DNA from 2 places in the Microbacterium sp. ZW T2_14 genome. Region 2 is predicted to be linked to the other one. Evidence: predicted binding sites of a transcription regulator. Region 2 holds the regulator's gene; the other holds the start of a gene.

Region 1 (7,421 bases), on a different contig from region 2:
GCCGTTCGCCGGCATCCTCGTCGGGGTGATCTCGGGGCTCGTGGTGTTCCCGTTCATCGGAGCGGCCGTGTGGTGGGCGTTCTTCGCCGAACTGGCCTTCCTCGTCTGCCTCTACCGCTCTTGGCGCACGTGGCAGTACTACGCCGGCGCCGTCTTCGTCGGCGTGGTCTACCCGATCTTCGCGGCGGCCTCGTTCAACCTCGCAGCCATGCCGCCCTGGACGCTCGTGACCTTCTTCGTCCTCACGATCGCCAGCTGCCTCGCGGGCGTCGGGCTCGGCATCCTCGTCGCCGATCGCCTGCGCAAGGCCGGCGTCGCGAAGCTCGCCCGTCGGCGCCCACCCGTCACCCCCTGAGCTCCGCAGTCGTGTTCCGCGTCGGTGCGCCGACGGGACGGACAGTTCGTGACTGCGGAGCCCCGGTGCGGTGAACGCACGGACGACGGATGCCGCGGCCCGGACCCTCGCGAGAGGGCCGGGCCGCGGCATCCATCGTTCAGAAGCGAGTCAGCGCTTGCCGGCGATCTGTCGGCCGACGATCTCGCGCATGATCTCGTTCGTGCCGCCGTAGATGCGGTGGACGCGGGCGTCGAGGAACGCGCGGGCGATCGGGTACTCGGTGATGTAGCCGTAGCCGCCGTGCAGCTGCACGCAGGTGTCGAGGATCTCCCACTCGCGCTCGGTCGTCCAGAACTTGACCTTCGCCGCCTCTTCGGCCGACAGCTTGCCGTCCTTGTACGCCAGGAGCGCCCGGTCGAGGTACGCCCACATCACGTCGACGGTGGTGGCGACATCCGCCAGCTTGAAGCGAGTGTTCTGGAAGTCGATGATGCGCTCACCGAAGGCCTCACGGCTCTTGGTGTAGTCGACGGTCCACGCCAGGGCCGCCTGCGCGGCGGAGCCGGCGGCGATGCCGATCGACAGACGCTCCAGCGGGAGGTTCATCATGAGCTGGATGAAGCCCTGACCCTCCTTGCCGCTGATGAGGTTCTCCTCGGGCACGAAGACGTCGCTGAACGACAGCTCGGCCGTGTCGTGGCCGTGCGAGCCCATCTTGTGGAGCTTCTTGCCGTGGTCGAAGCCCTCCATGCCGTTCTCGATGATGAGCAGGCTGAAGGCGTCGGGGCGGTTGCCCTCGCCGGTCTTCACGAAGGTGACCACGATGTCGGCGGTCTTGCCACTGGAGATGAAGGTCTTGGCGCCGTTCACGACGTAGCCGCCCTCGACCCGCTTCGCGGTGGTCTTGATCCCGCGCAGGTCGCTGCCCGCGCCGGGCTCGGTCATCGCGAGCGCGCCGAGGATCTCGCCGGTCGCCATGCCCGGGAGCCACTTCTCCTTCTGCTCCTGCGTGCCCATGTGCACGATGTACGGCACGGCGAGGTCGTCCTGGATCCCGAAGGCGCCGGCGAGCGAACCGGCTCCCGCGCCGATGACCTCTTCGTTCACGATCGTGCGGAAGCGGTAGTCCTGGAGCATGCCGGCGCCGCCGAACTCCTCCGGCACGGAGAGGCCGATGAGGCCGGACTCGCCCGCGGCCAGCATGGTGGCGCGGTCGATCTCGCCCTCGGCGTCCCAGCGCTCACGCGCCTCGTTCGTCGCATAGCGCTTGACGAACTCCTTGACGACGTCGCGGAACGCCTCGTGATCTTCGTCGTAGATGTCGCGCTCCATGGTGCGCCTTCCTCTCGTCGTTCTTCTCTTCGCTGAGCTCGAGTGCGTGGAGACGCGTCCCCGGTTGGAATTGCATCTCACCGCATATGGTACTCAGTTTCACTGGACGGATGCCGCGACCTCGGCCGGAAGCGGTGCTCGGAGGGCAGCGGCCGCGTGGGGGCACCAGCGGGGTTCGGCGCCGACGCGGCGCGATGCCGCTGCCGCCACGGGCGACCAGCCGGGGCGAGGCCTGAAGGACGGCGTCAGCCGAGATACGCCGGGGCCGGGTCGAGGCCGAAGAACTCCTCGAGCGATGTCCACCCGCCGTCGTGGTACGCCTGGGCGAGCTCTGTGCCGATGTAGCGCAGGTGCCAGGGTTCGGGGTTGTACCCGGTCACCGGGGTGGCGCCCTCCACGTAGCGGACGATCCAGCCGTGCTCCCACGCGTGATCGACGATCCACTGGCCCTGCGCGGAGGCCGCGAGATCGTCGAGTGTGCCGCACGCGCCCGCGCAGGCCACGACGTCGGCGCCGAGGCCCAGCTGATGCTCGCTGTAGCCAGGGCGTGCGCTGACCTGGTCGGCCCCGTCGCCGCGCTCGGCGACATGGCGCCCGTAGGTCTCCTGCTGCGTCTGGTACGAGCGGAAGCCGCTCTCGAGGGCGATCTCGCCGACCCCTGCGTTCCGCGCACCGGTGACGAGCGACGCGAGAGCGGATGCCGCGTCCGAGCGCAGTGCGCCGCCTTCGATGTTGCGCACCCCGTCGGGAAGGACGAGCCCGCTCGGCCGGTAGTCGATGGGGCTCGTGGGGCGGATCTTGTCCACGACGGTCCACATGCGGGCGGAGTCGCCCAGGTTCACGCAGGGCGCCCGGCCGTCAACCACGGCGGACCGGAACGCCTCACCACCGCCGGCCGCGAGAATCGCTGCGGTGTCGTCGCCGCCCTGGATCGCGGCCGTCACGGCAGGTAGCGTGCAGATGTCGGCGACAGGCGGCGACTGCTCGACCTGCGGCACGGGGAGCTGATCCACGTGGCGCGGCTCGGCCGTCAGCGAGAGCGCGGCGTCGCCGGCGCCCGACGGCAGCGTGGGCAGCATCATGGCGGTCATCGCCGCTGATCCGAGCAGCAGGGCAGCACCCGTGGCGAGACCCGCGACGACGACGAGCCGCCGCGTGATCCGTCGCGGCCGCGCATGGCGCACGGGCAGCGCGGCCTCGTCGACCGCCAGCAGCTCGGCGGCGCGGGCGGCCCGTCGCTCGCTGACGGCGCGACGACCCTGACCCCCGATCCGGCCCCGCGGCCGGATGCCGAGAGGCGGCACCGCGTGCGCCGCCGACGTTCCGAGCTGCGTATCGGGGGCGGGTGATGCGGCCGGCGCGGATGCCGGCTCTGCTGCCAGGGGCCGGAGTTCGGGGGGCAGCGCCGAGGGCGCGGCATGCGACAGCGAGCTCGGCGCGAAGTCCTCGCTCGGCAGTTCGAACGCCACGACCGCGTCGGCCGCGGGGTCGGCCTGCGCGCTGCGGGCGCGGCGATCCGCCTCCTCGCGCATCGCTCGGGCGGCACGACGAGTCTTGGGGGCGGCTCGGGGGGTAGCGAGCCCGCCAGGCTCCGTCACGCCTGCCATTCTGGTCGGGACGAGGCGTTTTGACCAGCCGGACGGCATCCCGCCCGTCGATGTTCTATTCCTTCGCACGGCGTCTTGACTTAAGTTCGAAGCTTTGTTCTCATGGAGTCATGCGTTGGCAGGGTCAAGAACTGGGTGTCTCGGATGCCGCAGCCCTGCCCGGCCTCGAACAGCTGAACGGTCTGGTGCGCTCGGTGACGACGCCCGAGTTCGCCGGCGTGACGTTTCATGAGGTGCTCTGCAAGTCCGCACTCAACCGCGTGCCCAGCGCTTCGGCCATGCCCTTCGACTGGACGGTGAATCCCTACCGCGGCTGCAGCCATGCCTGCGTCTATTGCGTCAGCCCCGACACTCTCGTGCTCTGTGCCGACGGCCGCCAGCGGCGCATCGACGAACTTACGATCGGCCAGGAGATCATCGGAACGGAGCAGAGCGGCGACTATCGACGCTATGTCCGCACAGAGGTGAGGGCGAAGTGGACCACCCGCAAACGCGCGTACCGCGTGACGCTCGCCGACGGAACGGAGCTCGTCGCGAGCGGTGACCATCGGTTCCTGACCGAACGCGGATGGAAACACGTCATCGGGGCGATGAGCGGCAGCGATCAGCGCCCCTATCTCACGACCAGCAACCGCCTGATGGGTTTCGGTCTGGGCGGTCGAGCCACCCTCGGCCCCCGACTGGGTGGCGAATTCCGACGAGGTTACCTGTCAGGAATGATCCGAGGTGACGGCATGCTCTTCCACCGCTCGTACACCTCTCCCAGTCGTACGCGAGAGCTCCATCTCTTCCGACTCGCCCTCGCAGACACGGAAGCGCTCGATCGCACACGCCGGCTGTTGGCCGATGAGGGCGTGCCGACGAGGACACGGCCGTTCGCGCCGGCAAGCGCGACGCGCCGCGCGATGACCGCGATCCACTCCGCACGTCGAGCCGACGTTGCGACCATCGAAACGATCGTCGCCGTCCCTCCGCTGCGTACCTCCGCCTGGCACGCGGGATTCCTCGCGGGCATCTTCGATGCAGAGGGCTCGTGCTCCCGCGGCATACTTCGGATCAGCAACAAAGATCCCGAACTGCTGCAGCTGATCCAAGACGCCCTCGACGCACACCGATTCCCGCACGTCCTCGAGCCCCTGCGATCGAATGGTGTGCGCAGCGTCCGCCTTTCGGGTGGTCTCCCCATCCGCCAGCGCTTCTTCCGACTCACTGAGCCCGCCATCACGCGAAAGCTCGACATCGTCGGAACCGCGGTGAAGACGGTCGCCGATCTGAAGATCGTCAGCATCGAGGATCTCGGGCACGACATCGACATGGTGGACATCACGACAGGCACCGGGGACTTCGTCGCGAACGGCGTCATCAGTCACAATTGCTTCGCGCGGGGGACGCACGAGTACCTGGAGCTCGACGCAGGGCGGGACTTCGACACCCAGGTCGTCGTCAAAGTGAACGTCGCCGACGTGCTGCAGAAAGAGCTGCGTCGGGGAAGCTGGCAGCACGATCCGGTGATGCTCGGCACGAACACCGACCCGTATCAGCGTGCCGAGGGGCGCTACAAGCTCATGCCCGGCATCGTCTCGGCGCTGACCGAGTCGGGGACGCCGTTCTCGATCCTCACGAAGGGCACGCTCCTGCGGCGCGATCTGCCGATGCTGAAGGATGCCGGCGCCGCCGTGCACGTGACGCTCGCGATGTCGATCGCGGTGTTCGACGACGAGTTGCAGCACCTCATCGAACCGGGCACGCCGAACGCGACCGCGCGTCTGGAGACGGTGCGGGCGGCGACCGAGGCCGGTTTCCGCGTCACCGTGTTCCTGATGCCGATCATTCCGCACCTCACGGACTCGATCGCCGCGATCGACCACGCGCTCAGCCGCATCAAGGCCGCGGGGGCGGTGCGCGTCGTGTACGGCGCCCTGCACCTGCGCCCCGGCGCGAAGGAGTGGTTCCTGCAGTGGCTGGCGGAGCGCCACCCCGAACTCGTGTCGTCCTACCGCGGCCTCTACCCCGGTGTGACGACCACCGCCCCGAAGGCGTACCGCGCGTGGCTGGCGAAGCGGGTGCGGCCGCTCCTGCGCGTGCACGGCCTCGACGGGAGCGCCGAGGACGAGAGCCCTCGCGGCACACCGGTCGCCGGCCTGGCCGACCGCGCCGAGGCCCGCAGCGCGCCGCCCATCATCACGACGTCGCGCGGACGAGCGGCCGCCACCTCGCTGCGCGCGGCCGCGGCGCGCGTCGCACCCGGTGAGGAGGCATCCGCCCGGCTGTTCTGACCGCGGTGTCTAGACCGGGACCGGTGTCGCCGGCTGATCGAACGGCGTCGCGGGCGCGACGGTCGCAGCAGGGCGGTCGAGTGCCGCAGCCGCGGCGCCGACGGGCGACTCGAGGTGATCGAGCACCGCGTCCAGCACGATGTCGGCCCCCAGGATCCGGTTGTGCCCCAGACCGGTCGTCGGGAGGAAGGTCGCGTCGGGGTTCGCGGACCGGATGCGCACCGACTCCGCGAACGGCACGAAACGGTCCCTCTCGTCGTGCGCGAGCAGCAGCGGCACCCCGTCCGGCAGGGGGCGGCGCACGGCCGAGAGCCACTCGAACGGATCGGGATCGCCGGGGAAGTACCGGGCGGCGAAGCGTTCACGCAGGCGCACCGTGACCGCGTCCGAGTAGCCGACCATGCGCTGGAACTGACGCAGCAGCTCATCCGCATCGGCCAGGGACGATACCGTGACGACGCGTGCGGCATCCGCCCCTCCCGCGACGGCGACAAGCGTCGCGAGTCCGCCGAACGAGTGGCCGATCATCGCCTCGAAGGCGCCATGGCGCTGCTGCAGATCGGCGTACACATCGAGCCAGTCGACGAGATACATGTGGCGTCCTGCCGACTCGCCGTGCGCGGGGCCGTCGAAGGCGACCACGCGATACTGCTCGGCGACGAGCTCCCGCACAAGCCGTGAGAACTGGCTCGCGCGACCGAGCCACCCGTGCGACAGCACCACCGTGCGCGGACCACGGCCCCACTCGTAGGTGACGACGTCGACGCCGCGCCGATCGATGCCGGGAATCCGCACGGTGCGCCGCCGGGCCTGCGACATCGTGGCCTTGTCGTCGTCGTGCACCGGGCGCGGTTTGGCGACGTGGGCGAACAAGGGCATGGCGACAGCGGCCCCGGCTCGCGGAGACAGCGCGCCCACGGCGCGAATGGATGCGCCGGCTGCGGCGAAGGCGGGATTCATGGTGCTCCGATCCGATGAATACGAACGATCGTACTTATGAATACGAACGATCGTACGGTAACCTCGATTCGTGACACAAGCCCCCGTCGATCGCCGTCGCGTACGCGGCGACGAGTCTCGCCGCGCGGTCCTCGCGCACGCGGTCGACACCGCAACGGTGGATGGGCTCGACGGGCTGACGATCGGCCGGTTGGCGGATGCCTCGGGCCACAGCAAGAGCGGGATCGCCACCCTGTTCGGCTCCAAGGAGCAGCTGCAGCTCGCTGTCGTCGCTGCGGCCCGCGAGGTGTTCATCGATCGTGTGGTCGCGCCGGCCCGCGCGCGTACGCCTCGCGGCCTCGTGCGTGTCTGCGCGCTGCTGTCGGACTGGCTGGCGTACTCACGCGACCGAGTGTTCAGCGGCGGCTGCTTCTTCGCCGCGACCTCCGTCGAGTTCGACGCGAAGCCCGGCATCGTCCGCGACGCGATCGTCGCCGCATCCGTCGACTGGGAGGACTACCTCACCCGCAGCGTCGAGCACGCGATGGCCGCGGGCGAGCTGCCCCTGCTCGACGACGCCGCTCAGCTGACGTTCGAGATGGTCTCATTCCTCGAGGCGGCGAACACCCGCTCCCTGCTCCACGTGAGCGACGAGCCCTACCGCCGCGCCGAGGTCGCGCTGCGGTCCCGCCTCACGGCACTCGGCGCCGACCCCGCCCTCGTCGCGTCGATCGCCGCCGCCGCCGCCTGAGACCGGCCGCCGGCATCCCACTCCGGGGTCACGACGCGCCGCTACCGCGACGCGGAAGCAACAGAACGCGCCTCCCGAACCGCCCACAACCCCGTTCCGGGGTCACGACGCGCCGCTACCGCGACGCGGAAGTGACAGAACGCGCCTCCCGAACCGAACGCCGTCTCCGCGAGACGGGT
Region 2 (7,421 bases):
CGCCGCCGATCACGAAGCCGTAGAAGCGCGGGGAGCCCATCGCCATGAGACCCGGCTCGGATGCCGCGGCGAGCTCCTCGACGACGTCCCGCGGCTCGGTGCCTTCCTCGGGCAGCCGAGGCTCCAGTCGTGCGAGCACGCCGTCGACATCCAGCGCGGGGCGGATGGGACGGTCCGGGAGCGAGTCCAGCCAGCTCAGTGCGTGCCGATGCGCGACCTCCAGCGCCTCCCGGTACTGCTCCTTCGTGGCACCGTCCATGGTCGCCCCCTTCGCCGAGCCGATCCTCCGCCGCCGGACGGGAGTGCGCAAGAGCGCGGGGCGGGTCCGCCTGCCCGGGATGCCTCTGCGGCGGCCTCGACCACGAGCGGATGCGCGGGCTGAGGCCGACGTGCGCTCAGGCGCGGACGAGCTTGACGGTGAGCGAGTCGACGAGGACGGCGATGCGATCGTCCGCGGCCCAGCGGGCCGCGAGGCGCGCGAGCACGGCGTCGAGCTCGGCCTTCTCGAGGCCGTCCATCAGGTGCAGGCGCACCACGAGCTCCGGACCGCGCAGACGCGCGTCGGGGTCGCCGGGCTCCACCGACAGATCGATGACCGAGAGCTCGGCGCCGATGCTGTCGTGCAGTCCGGCGAAGACCTCCGGCGACAGGAAGCTCGGCTCCCACTCGTGGCCCTGGCCGATCGCCCACACCGCCGGGCGGCGGATGACGAACTCGGTGTCCGAGCCGGGGTCGAGCACGATGAGATCGGTGTCATCGGCCGCAGCAGACAGCGCGGTGCGGACGCCGTCGGCGGGGACCGGCCGGGCCGCGGCATCCCACCGCTTCATCGCGTCGACCGAAGAGAACACCGGCAGCACCCGACGACCGTCGGGCGCGGCCACGGTGACGATCGACAGCTCCTGGGTCTTGTCGACCTCCAGGCCGTGCGCGCCGACGCCGCTCTCACCCTTCTCGGCGACGAGCGGGATGAGCAGACGCGCCGCCCGATAGGCGTCGATCACCTCGCGCTGAGTGCCCGTCCCCGCGCGGAACGCGGTCAGCGCGGCGAGCAGCGCAGGATCGGCGGAGCCGTCGTCGGACGCATGCCGGTTCGCCTCGAAGCTGCGTCCCTCCCAGGGGACGCCGGCGGAGTCGCCGCCGTGTCCATGACCGTGGCCGTCGCCGGCCGCGTGCGGGTCAGTATCCGGCGACATCCAGCGCCTCGGCCAGCGTGAACGCACCGGCATAGAGCGCCTTGCCGACGATGACACCCTCCACGCCGAGCGGCACGAGATCGCGCAGCGCCACGATGTCGTCGAGGCTCGACACACCGCCGGACGCCACGATCGGCTTGGGCGTGCGCGCGGTGAGCTCCCGCAGCAGGTCGAGGTTGGGGCCTTGCAGCGTGCCGTCCTTCGTGACATCCGTCACCACGTAGCGGCTGCATCCCGCCGACTCGAGCCGGTCGAGGACCGTCCACAGGTCGCCGCCCTCGCGCGTCCAGCCTCGGGCGGCGAGCGTCGTGCCGCGGACGTCGAGGCCCACGGCGATCGCGTCGCCGTAGCGCCCGATGACGTCGGCCGCCCACTCCGGGTTCTCGAGCGCGGCCGTGCCCAGATTGATGCGCGACGCCCCGCTCTCGAGAGCAGCCTCGAGGGTGCGGTCATCGCGGATGCCACCGGAGAGCTCCACCTGCACGCCCTTGACCTGCCTGATCACCTTGCGCAGCACGCCGACATTGCTGCCGCGACCGAACGCCGCGTCGAGATCGACGAGGTGGATCCACTCGGCGCCCTGTCGCGCGAAGTCGAGCGCGGCGTCGACGGGATCGCCGTAACTCGTCTCAGTGCCCGCCTCACCCTGCGTCAGGCGGACGGCCTTGCCGTCGGCGACATCGACGGCGGGCAGGAGGACCAGCTTGGGTGTGGACGCGAAATCGTTCATGGCTCCTGGCTCAGGCATCGAAAGCTGTGGGTGGCGGGTCCCGGAAGCACGCGCTCCCGCAGACGGCACGGTCTCAGAGGGTAGCCCCGCGCAGCCCGTCGATCCAATTCGACAGCAGACGGATGCCGGCATCCCCCGACTTCTCGGGGTGGAACTGCGTGGCCGACAGCGGTCCGTTCTCGACCGCCGCGAGGAACGGCGCCCCGTAGTCGCACCACGTCAGGACCGGCTCGGGGAACGGCGGCTGCACGTCGAGCAGCCACTTCTGCGCCCCGAACGAGTGGACGAAATAGAAACGTTCGTGCTCGATCCCGCGGAAGAGGCGCGTGCCCTCACCCGGCTCGACCGTGTTCCACCCCATGTGGGGAAGGACGGGGGCGTCGAGCTCGGTCACGACGCCCGGCCACTCGCCGAGCCCTTCGGTGTCGACGCCGCGCTCCACGCCGCGCTCGAAGAAGATCTGCATTCCCACGCACACACCGAGCACGGGGCGTCCCCCCGCGAGACGGCGCTCGATCAGCTGGTCGCCCCGGCTGGCACGCAGCGCCTCTGCGACGGCGCGGAAGGCGCCGACCCCGGGCACGAACAGCCCGTCGGCATCGCGGACGAGGCCGGGGTCTGCAGTCAGCCGCGCATCGGCGCCGGCGGCGACGAGCGCCTTCACGGCCGAGTGCACGTTGCCCGACCCGTAGTCGAGGACGGCGACGACCGGCCGCTCGTCGGTGGGGGCCGTGCTCCCGCTCACAGCGCGCCCTTGGTGCTGGGGATGCCGTCGACCAGCGGGTCGTGGGCCTTCGCCTGCCGGAAGGCGCGCGCGAGGGCCTTGTACTCGGCCTCGGCGATGTGATGCGGGTCGCGCCCCGACAGCACACGCACGTGGACCGTCAGGGCCGCGTTGAATGCGATCGCCTCGAACGTGTGGCGCACCAGCGAACCCGTGAAATGCCCGCCGATGAGGTGGTGCTCGAAGCCCGCCGGCTCACCTGTGTGCACGAGGTACGGGCGGCCGCTGATGTCGACGACGGCCTGGGCCAGTGCCTCATCGAGCGGGACCAGCGCGTCGCCGTAGCGCGCGATGCCCGATTTGTCGCCGAGCGCCTCGCGGATCGCCTGGCCGAGCACGATCGAGATGTCTTCGACCGTGTGGTGCGCATCGATGTCGGTGTCACCCGACGCGCGCACGGTGAGATCGGTGAGCGAGTGCTTCGCGAACGCGGTCAGGAGGTGGTCGAAGAACGGGACCGTCGTGTCGATCCGGCTGCGGCCGCTGCCGTCCAGATCCAGCTCGAGCTCGACGGTCGACTCGCTCGTCGCCCGGCGCAGCGAGGCGGTGCGTGGTGCGGCGCTCATGCCGCCGATCCTACCGAGGCCAGCGCGTCGAGGAAGGCTGTCGTCTCGTCCGCTGTGCCCGCCGTGACCCGCAGATGCCCCGGGATGGCGACGTCGCGGATGAGCACGCCCTGGTCGTAGAGCGCACGCCACGTCGCGGCGGGATCGGCCACTCCCCCGAACAGCACGAAGTTCGTCCACGATTCGTGCGGCCTGTAGCCGAGCGCCTCGACGGTGGCCGAGATGCGGTCGCGCTGGGCCACGATCTCGTCGACCATGCCCAGCATCGTGGGGGCGTGCCGGAGGGCTGCGGTCGCCGCCCCCTGCGTGAGCGCGCTGAGGTGGTACGGCAGGCGCACGAGCCGCAGCGCGTCGATGAGCGCGGGATCGGCTGCCATGTATCCGACCCGGGCGCCCGCGAACGCGAACGCCTTGCTCATCGTGCGCGAGACGACGAGGCGTTCCCGCCCCGGCAGCAGCGTCAGCGCCGAACGCTCGTCGTGCGGGGCGAACTCGAAGTAGGCCTCGTCGACGATCACGATGCCGTCCGTCGCGTCATACGCGGCTTGGACCACATCGAGCCCGAGCGGGGTGCCGGTCGGGTTGTTCGGCGAGCACAGGAACACCACGTCGGGCGATGCGTCCGCGATCTGGGCGGCCGCATCGTCGGCGGTCACGGAGTAGTCCTCGGCGCGGGTGCCGGAGATCCACTCGGCGCCGGTGCCGCGGGTGAGCAGCGGGTACATCGAGTAGGTGGGCGCGAAGCCGAACGCCGTGCGTCCGGGTCCTGCGAAGGCCTGCAGGATGTGCTGGAGCACCTCGTTCGAGCCGTTCGCCGCCCAGATCTCGTCGCGCGTGAGGCCGTGACCCAGGTAGTCGGCGAAGCCCTCGCGCAGCGCGGTGAATTCGCGGTCGGGATACCGATTCACGTCGCTGAGCGCCCGCGCGATCGAGTCGAGGATGTCGTCCGCGACCTCTGCCGGAACGGGATGGGTGTTCTCGTTGACGTTCAGCGCCACCGGAAGGGGAGCCTGCGGGGCGCCGTATGGCTTCTGACCGCGGAGGTCGGCGCGCAAGGGGAGGTCTTCGAGACGTGCACTCACCTCTCCCATGCTAGGCCCGTAGGAGGGGAGGGTTCCGCCGCGTGACGACGCGAGACTCCGTCCACCGAGAGGCGGGACTCAGCGCCCGTCGTCGGGCGCCTCACCCCGGTCTGCCCCGGTGGGGATCGCGAGGTTCTGCCCGGCCCGAACGACGACGCTGTCGAGGGCGTTCAGGCGCACGAGCTCGTCGACGACGTCGCGGGGATCACGGTCGGGCGCGATCTCTTCGGCGATGCTCCAGAGCGAGTCTCCCGCGGCCACCGTCACCGTGTGGAAGGAACCTGCCGGCGCGCCGGCGTCACGGGTGGCGAGTGCCGCCCCGCCGCCGATCACCGCTGCGCTCAGAGCGATCACCGCGGGGAGGGCGGCCAGCGCGGCGAGCACCCGCCGGCCGCGCACGGTGAGGCGCAGGCGGGTGGGCCGAGCGGTGCCCCCGACAAAGCGGGGCTCGACGCTGCCATTCCTGACCGCGCCATTCAGCTCGACCGTGCCATTCACCTCGACCGTGGCGTTCGCCGGAACCCGCCGTGCGGCGCCCTGCACACGCTGTGCCGCCAGGCGCGCGGCGCGTGCCGGCGAGGGGACGGACGTCGTGAAGTGGATCGCGGTCATGCTGGGCTCCTCCCGATGGGGAGAGATTCGCATTCATCGCTCGGCCGGGAGCGATGAATGCGAACCTCTCTTCCGAAGCTATCTTCGAGACTGTACGATGTCAATACCGGATCCGGGCGACGATCTCTCGAACGCGACACGCGGCCGGGTTGTTCCCCAGAAGCGCGCGAGCCGGATACGGTTTCGATACGAGAACCCCACCACGGGCCTCCGACATTCGAAGAAACAGCGCTCCTCGCCGAGCGCAGGACGGAGCCGGAAGATGAGCGACGCGGCCGGGCGCGAGAAGCCCCAGACTCGTCGGCGCAAGAGCCTGAGCGACAAACAGTTGGCGATCCTCGAGGTGATCCAGCGGTCGATCGCACGCCACGGGTATCCGCCCAGCATGCGAGAGATCGGCGATGCCGTCGGCCTGAAGTCGCTGTCCAGCGTCACTCATCAGCTCAACCAGCTGGAGCTGAGCGGCTATCTGCGGCGGGACGCCGGCAAGACGCGGGCGATGGAAGTCCTGATCGATCTGCCGGGCACGGCGACCGAGAGTCCCGCGGACACCGCGCCCTCCGTCGGCGACGCGGCGCTGGTCCCGCTGGTCGGCCGCATCGCCGCAGGCGTTCCCATCACCGCCGAGCAGCAGGTCGAGGAGATCTTCCCGCTCCCCCGCCAGCTGGTGGGCAAGGGCGATCTGTTCATGCTCAAGGTCTCGGGCGAGTCGATGATCGACGCCGCCATCTGCGACGGCGACTGGGTTGTCGTGCGCTCGCAGGCGACGGCCGACAACGGCGAGATCGTCGCGGCCATGCTGGACGGCGAGGCGACGGTCAAGACGTTCCGTCAGCGTGACGGCCATACGTGGCTGCTCCCCCGCAACTCGGCATTCGAGCCGATCCTGGGCGACCAGGCGACAGTGCTCGGCAAGGTCGTGGCCGTGCTGCGCGCGGTGTGAGCCGGCCCGCGGCGGTCTTCGGGCCAGCGGCGGCCGATCCCGAGTTCGCCGCCGAATCGTGAGGTGACTGGCGGCGCGTCCCCAGCAGGCGCTATAAGGGGGGAATGACCGACCTCACCGCCGCGGACGAGAGCGCAGCGCTCCGCGCGCGTCTCGACGCCCTCGAAGCCGAGAACGCCCGCCTGCGCGCCGAGACGCTGCCTCCCGCCCCCGCCCCCACGGACAAACCCCAGGGCAGCCGGTGGCGCGCGTTCCTGTCGGCGCTGTGCATCGTCATCGCGACCATCCTGGTGCCGGTCTCCATCGTGGCCTCATGGGCGCGCGTCGAGCTCGTCGACGAGACGCGGTTCGTCGAGACATTCGCGCCTCTCGCGGAAGACCCGCAGGTGCAGGCGATGGTCGCCGACCAGGTCACCGTGGCCATCGAGGACTCCCTCAACCTCGAGACCCTCACCAACGACCTGTTCGACGGCATCCAGCAGCTCGACCTGCCGCCGCGCGCTCTTGCCGCACTCGACCTGCTTCGCGCGCCCGCTGCGCAGGGACTGCAGAACCTCGTCGACACCACGGTCACGCGACTGGTGGAATCCGATGCCTTCGCCGATGTCTGGGAGACGGCACTGCGCGCGAGCCACCGGTCGCTCGAGGCCGTAGCGGCCGGCGGCACGTCGTCGGGGGCGGTGGTGATCGAAGCGAACGGCGAGGTCGGCATCCAGCTGGCGCCGATCATCGAAGAGGTCAAGAAGCGTCTCGTCGACCGCGGAATCGGGTTCGCCGAGTCCATCCCGGTCATCGACAAGACGATCGTGGTCGCGCAGAGCGACGCTCTGACCGTGGTGGGCACCGTCTACAACCTCGCCGTCGCCGCCGGCTGGTGGACGCCGATCATCGCGCTGGTGCTGTTCCTGGCCGGCATCCTCATCGCACGGCGGCGATCCACGGCCGTCCTCGGCACAGGTGCCGGCATCGCACTCGGTGCCGGCGTGCTGGCGATCGGCCTGGGCATCGGCGGGTCGATCCTCGCGCTCAGCGCGCCGAGCCTCGGTGTTCCGGCCGGTGCGCTCGCAGCCATGTACGAGCAGGTGACCACTGCGATGCGCGACACGGCGGTGGTGCTCACTCTGCTCGGCATCGTGATCGCCGTCATCGCCTGGATGTCGGGCCGCTGGCGCGGTGCGCGGGCCACGCGCAGCGGCGTCGCATCCGTCAACGCGGGCGTGCGGGGCGCTCTGCTCAAGCGCGGTGTCGACACGGGGCGTTTCGGCACGTGGCTGCACAACCAGCGCATCCTGGTGCGGATCGTGCTCGGTGCCCTGGCCATCGTGTGGCTGATGCTGCTGCGCCCGCTCTCGGTCGGCGAGGTATTCCTCGTGCTCGTCGTGTGGCTCGTCGTGTGGTGGGTGTTCGAGCTGCTCCAGCGCCGCCCGGAAGAAGCCGCCGCGGCGGCAGAGGCGGCAGCCACGGCCGAGGCAGCAATCCCGGACGAGCCTGCTGTGGACGCCGACGCG

The links. Region 2 encodes LexA, which represses DNA repair genes until DNA is damaged. Its sites were predicted from a motif close to TCGAACANNTGTTCGA; they were not measured.
Region 1: a site for LexA is predicted at 3,363-3,378, ahead of ACI3KY_RS07085 (intein-containing Rv2578c family radical SAM protein). Genes of this name have one in related genera too.

Annotation. Positions count from the first base shown of each region.
Region 1 covers NZ_JBJDRK010000014.1:57,203-64,623, forward strand. The annotation lists gene ACI3KY_RS07070 (ECF transporter S component) at 1-355, shown strand, start outside; gene ACI3KY_RS07075 (acyl-CoA dehydrogenase family protein) at 506-1,669, opposite strand; gene ACI3KY_RS07080 (M15 family metallopeptidase) at 1,915-3,267, opposite strand; gene ACI3KY_RS07085 (intein-containing Rv2578c family radical SAM protein) at 3,387-5,552, shown strand; gene ACI3KY_RS07090 (alpha/beta hydrolase) at 5,562-6,512, opposite strand; gene ACI3KY_RS07095 (TetR/AcrR family transcriptional regulator) at 6,583-7,242, shown strand.
Region 2 covers NZ_JBJDRK010000012.1:26,883-34,303, forward strand. The annotation lists gene ACI3KY_RS06280 (pyridoxal phosphate-dependent decarboxylase family protein) at 1-259, opposite strand, end outside; gene ACI3KY_RS06285 (SseB family protein) at 396-1,196, opposite strand; gene priA (bifunctional 1-(5-phosphoribosyl)-5-((5-phosphoribosylamino)methylideneamino)imidazole-4-carboxamide isomerase/phosphoribosylanthranilate isomerase PriA) at 1,180-1,926, opposite strand; gene hisH (imidazole glycerol phosphate synthase subunit HisH) at 2,000-2,671, opposite strand; gene hisB (imidazoleglycerol-phosphate dehydratase HisB) at 2,668-3,276, opposite strand; gene ACI3KY_RS06305 (histidinol-phosphate transaminase) at 3,273-4,367, opposite strand; gene ACI3KY_RS06310 (LysM peptidoglycan-binding domain-containing protein) at 4,437-4,838, opposite strand; gene lexA (transcriptional repressor LexA) at 5,233-5,913, shown strand; gene ACI3KY_RS06320 (hypothetical protein) at 6,018-7,421, shown strand, end outside.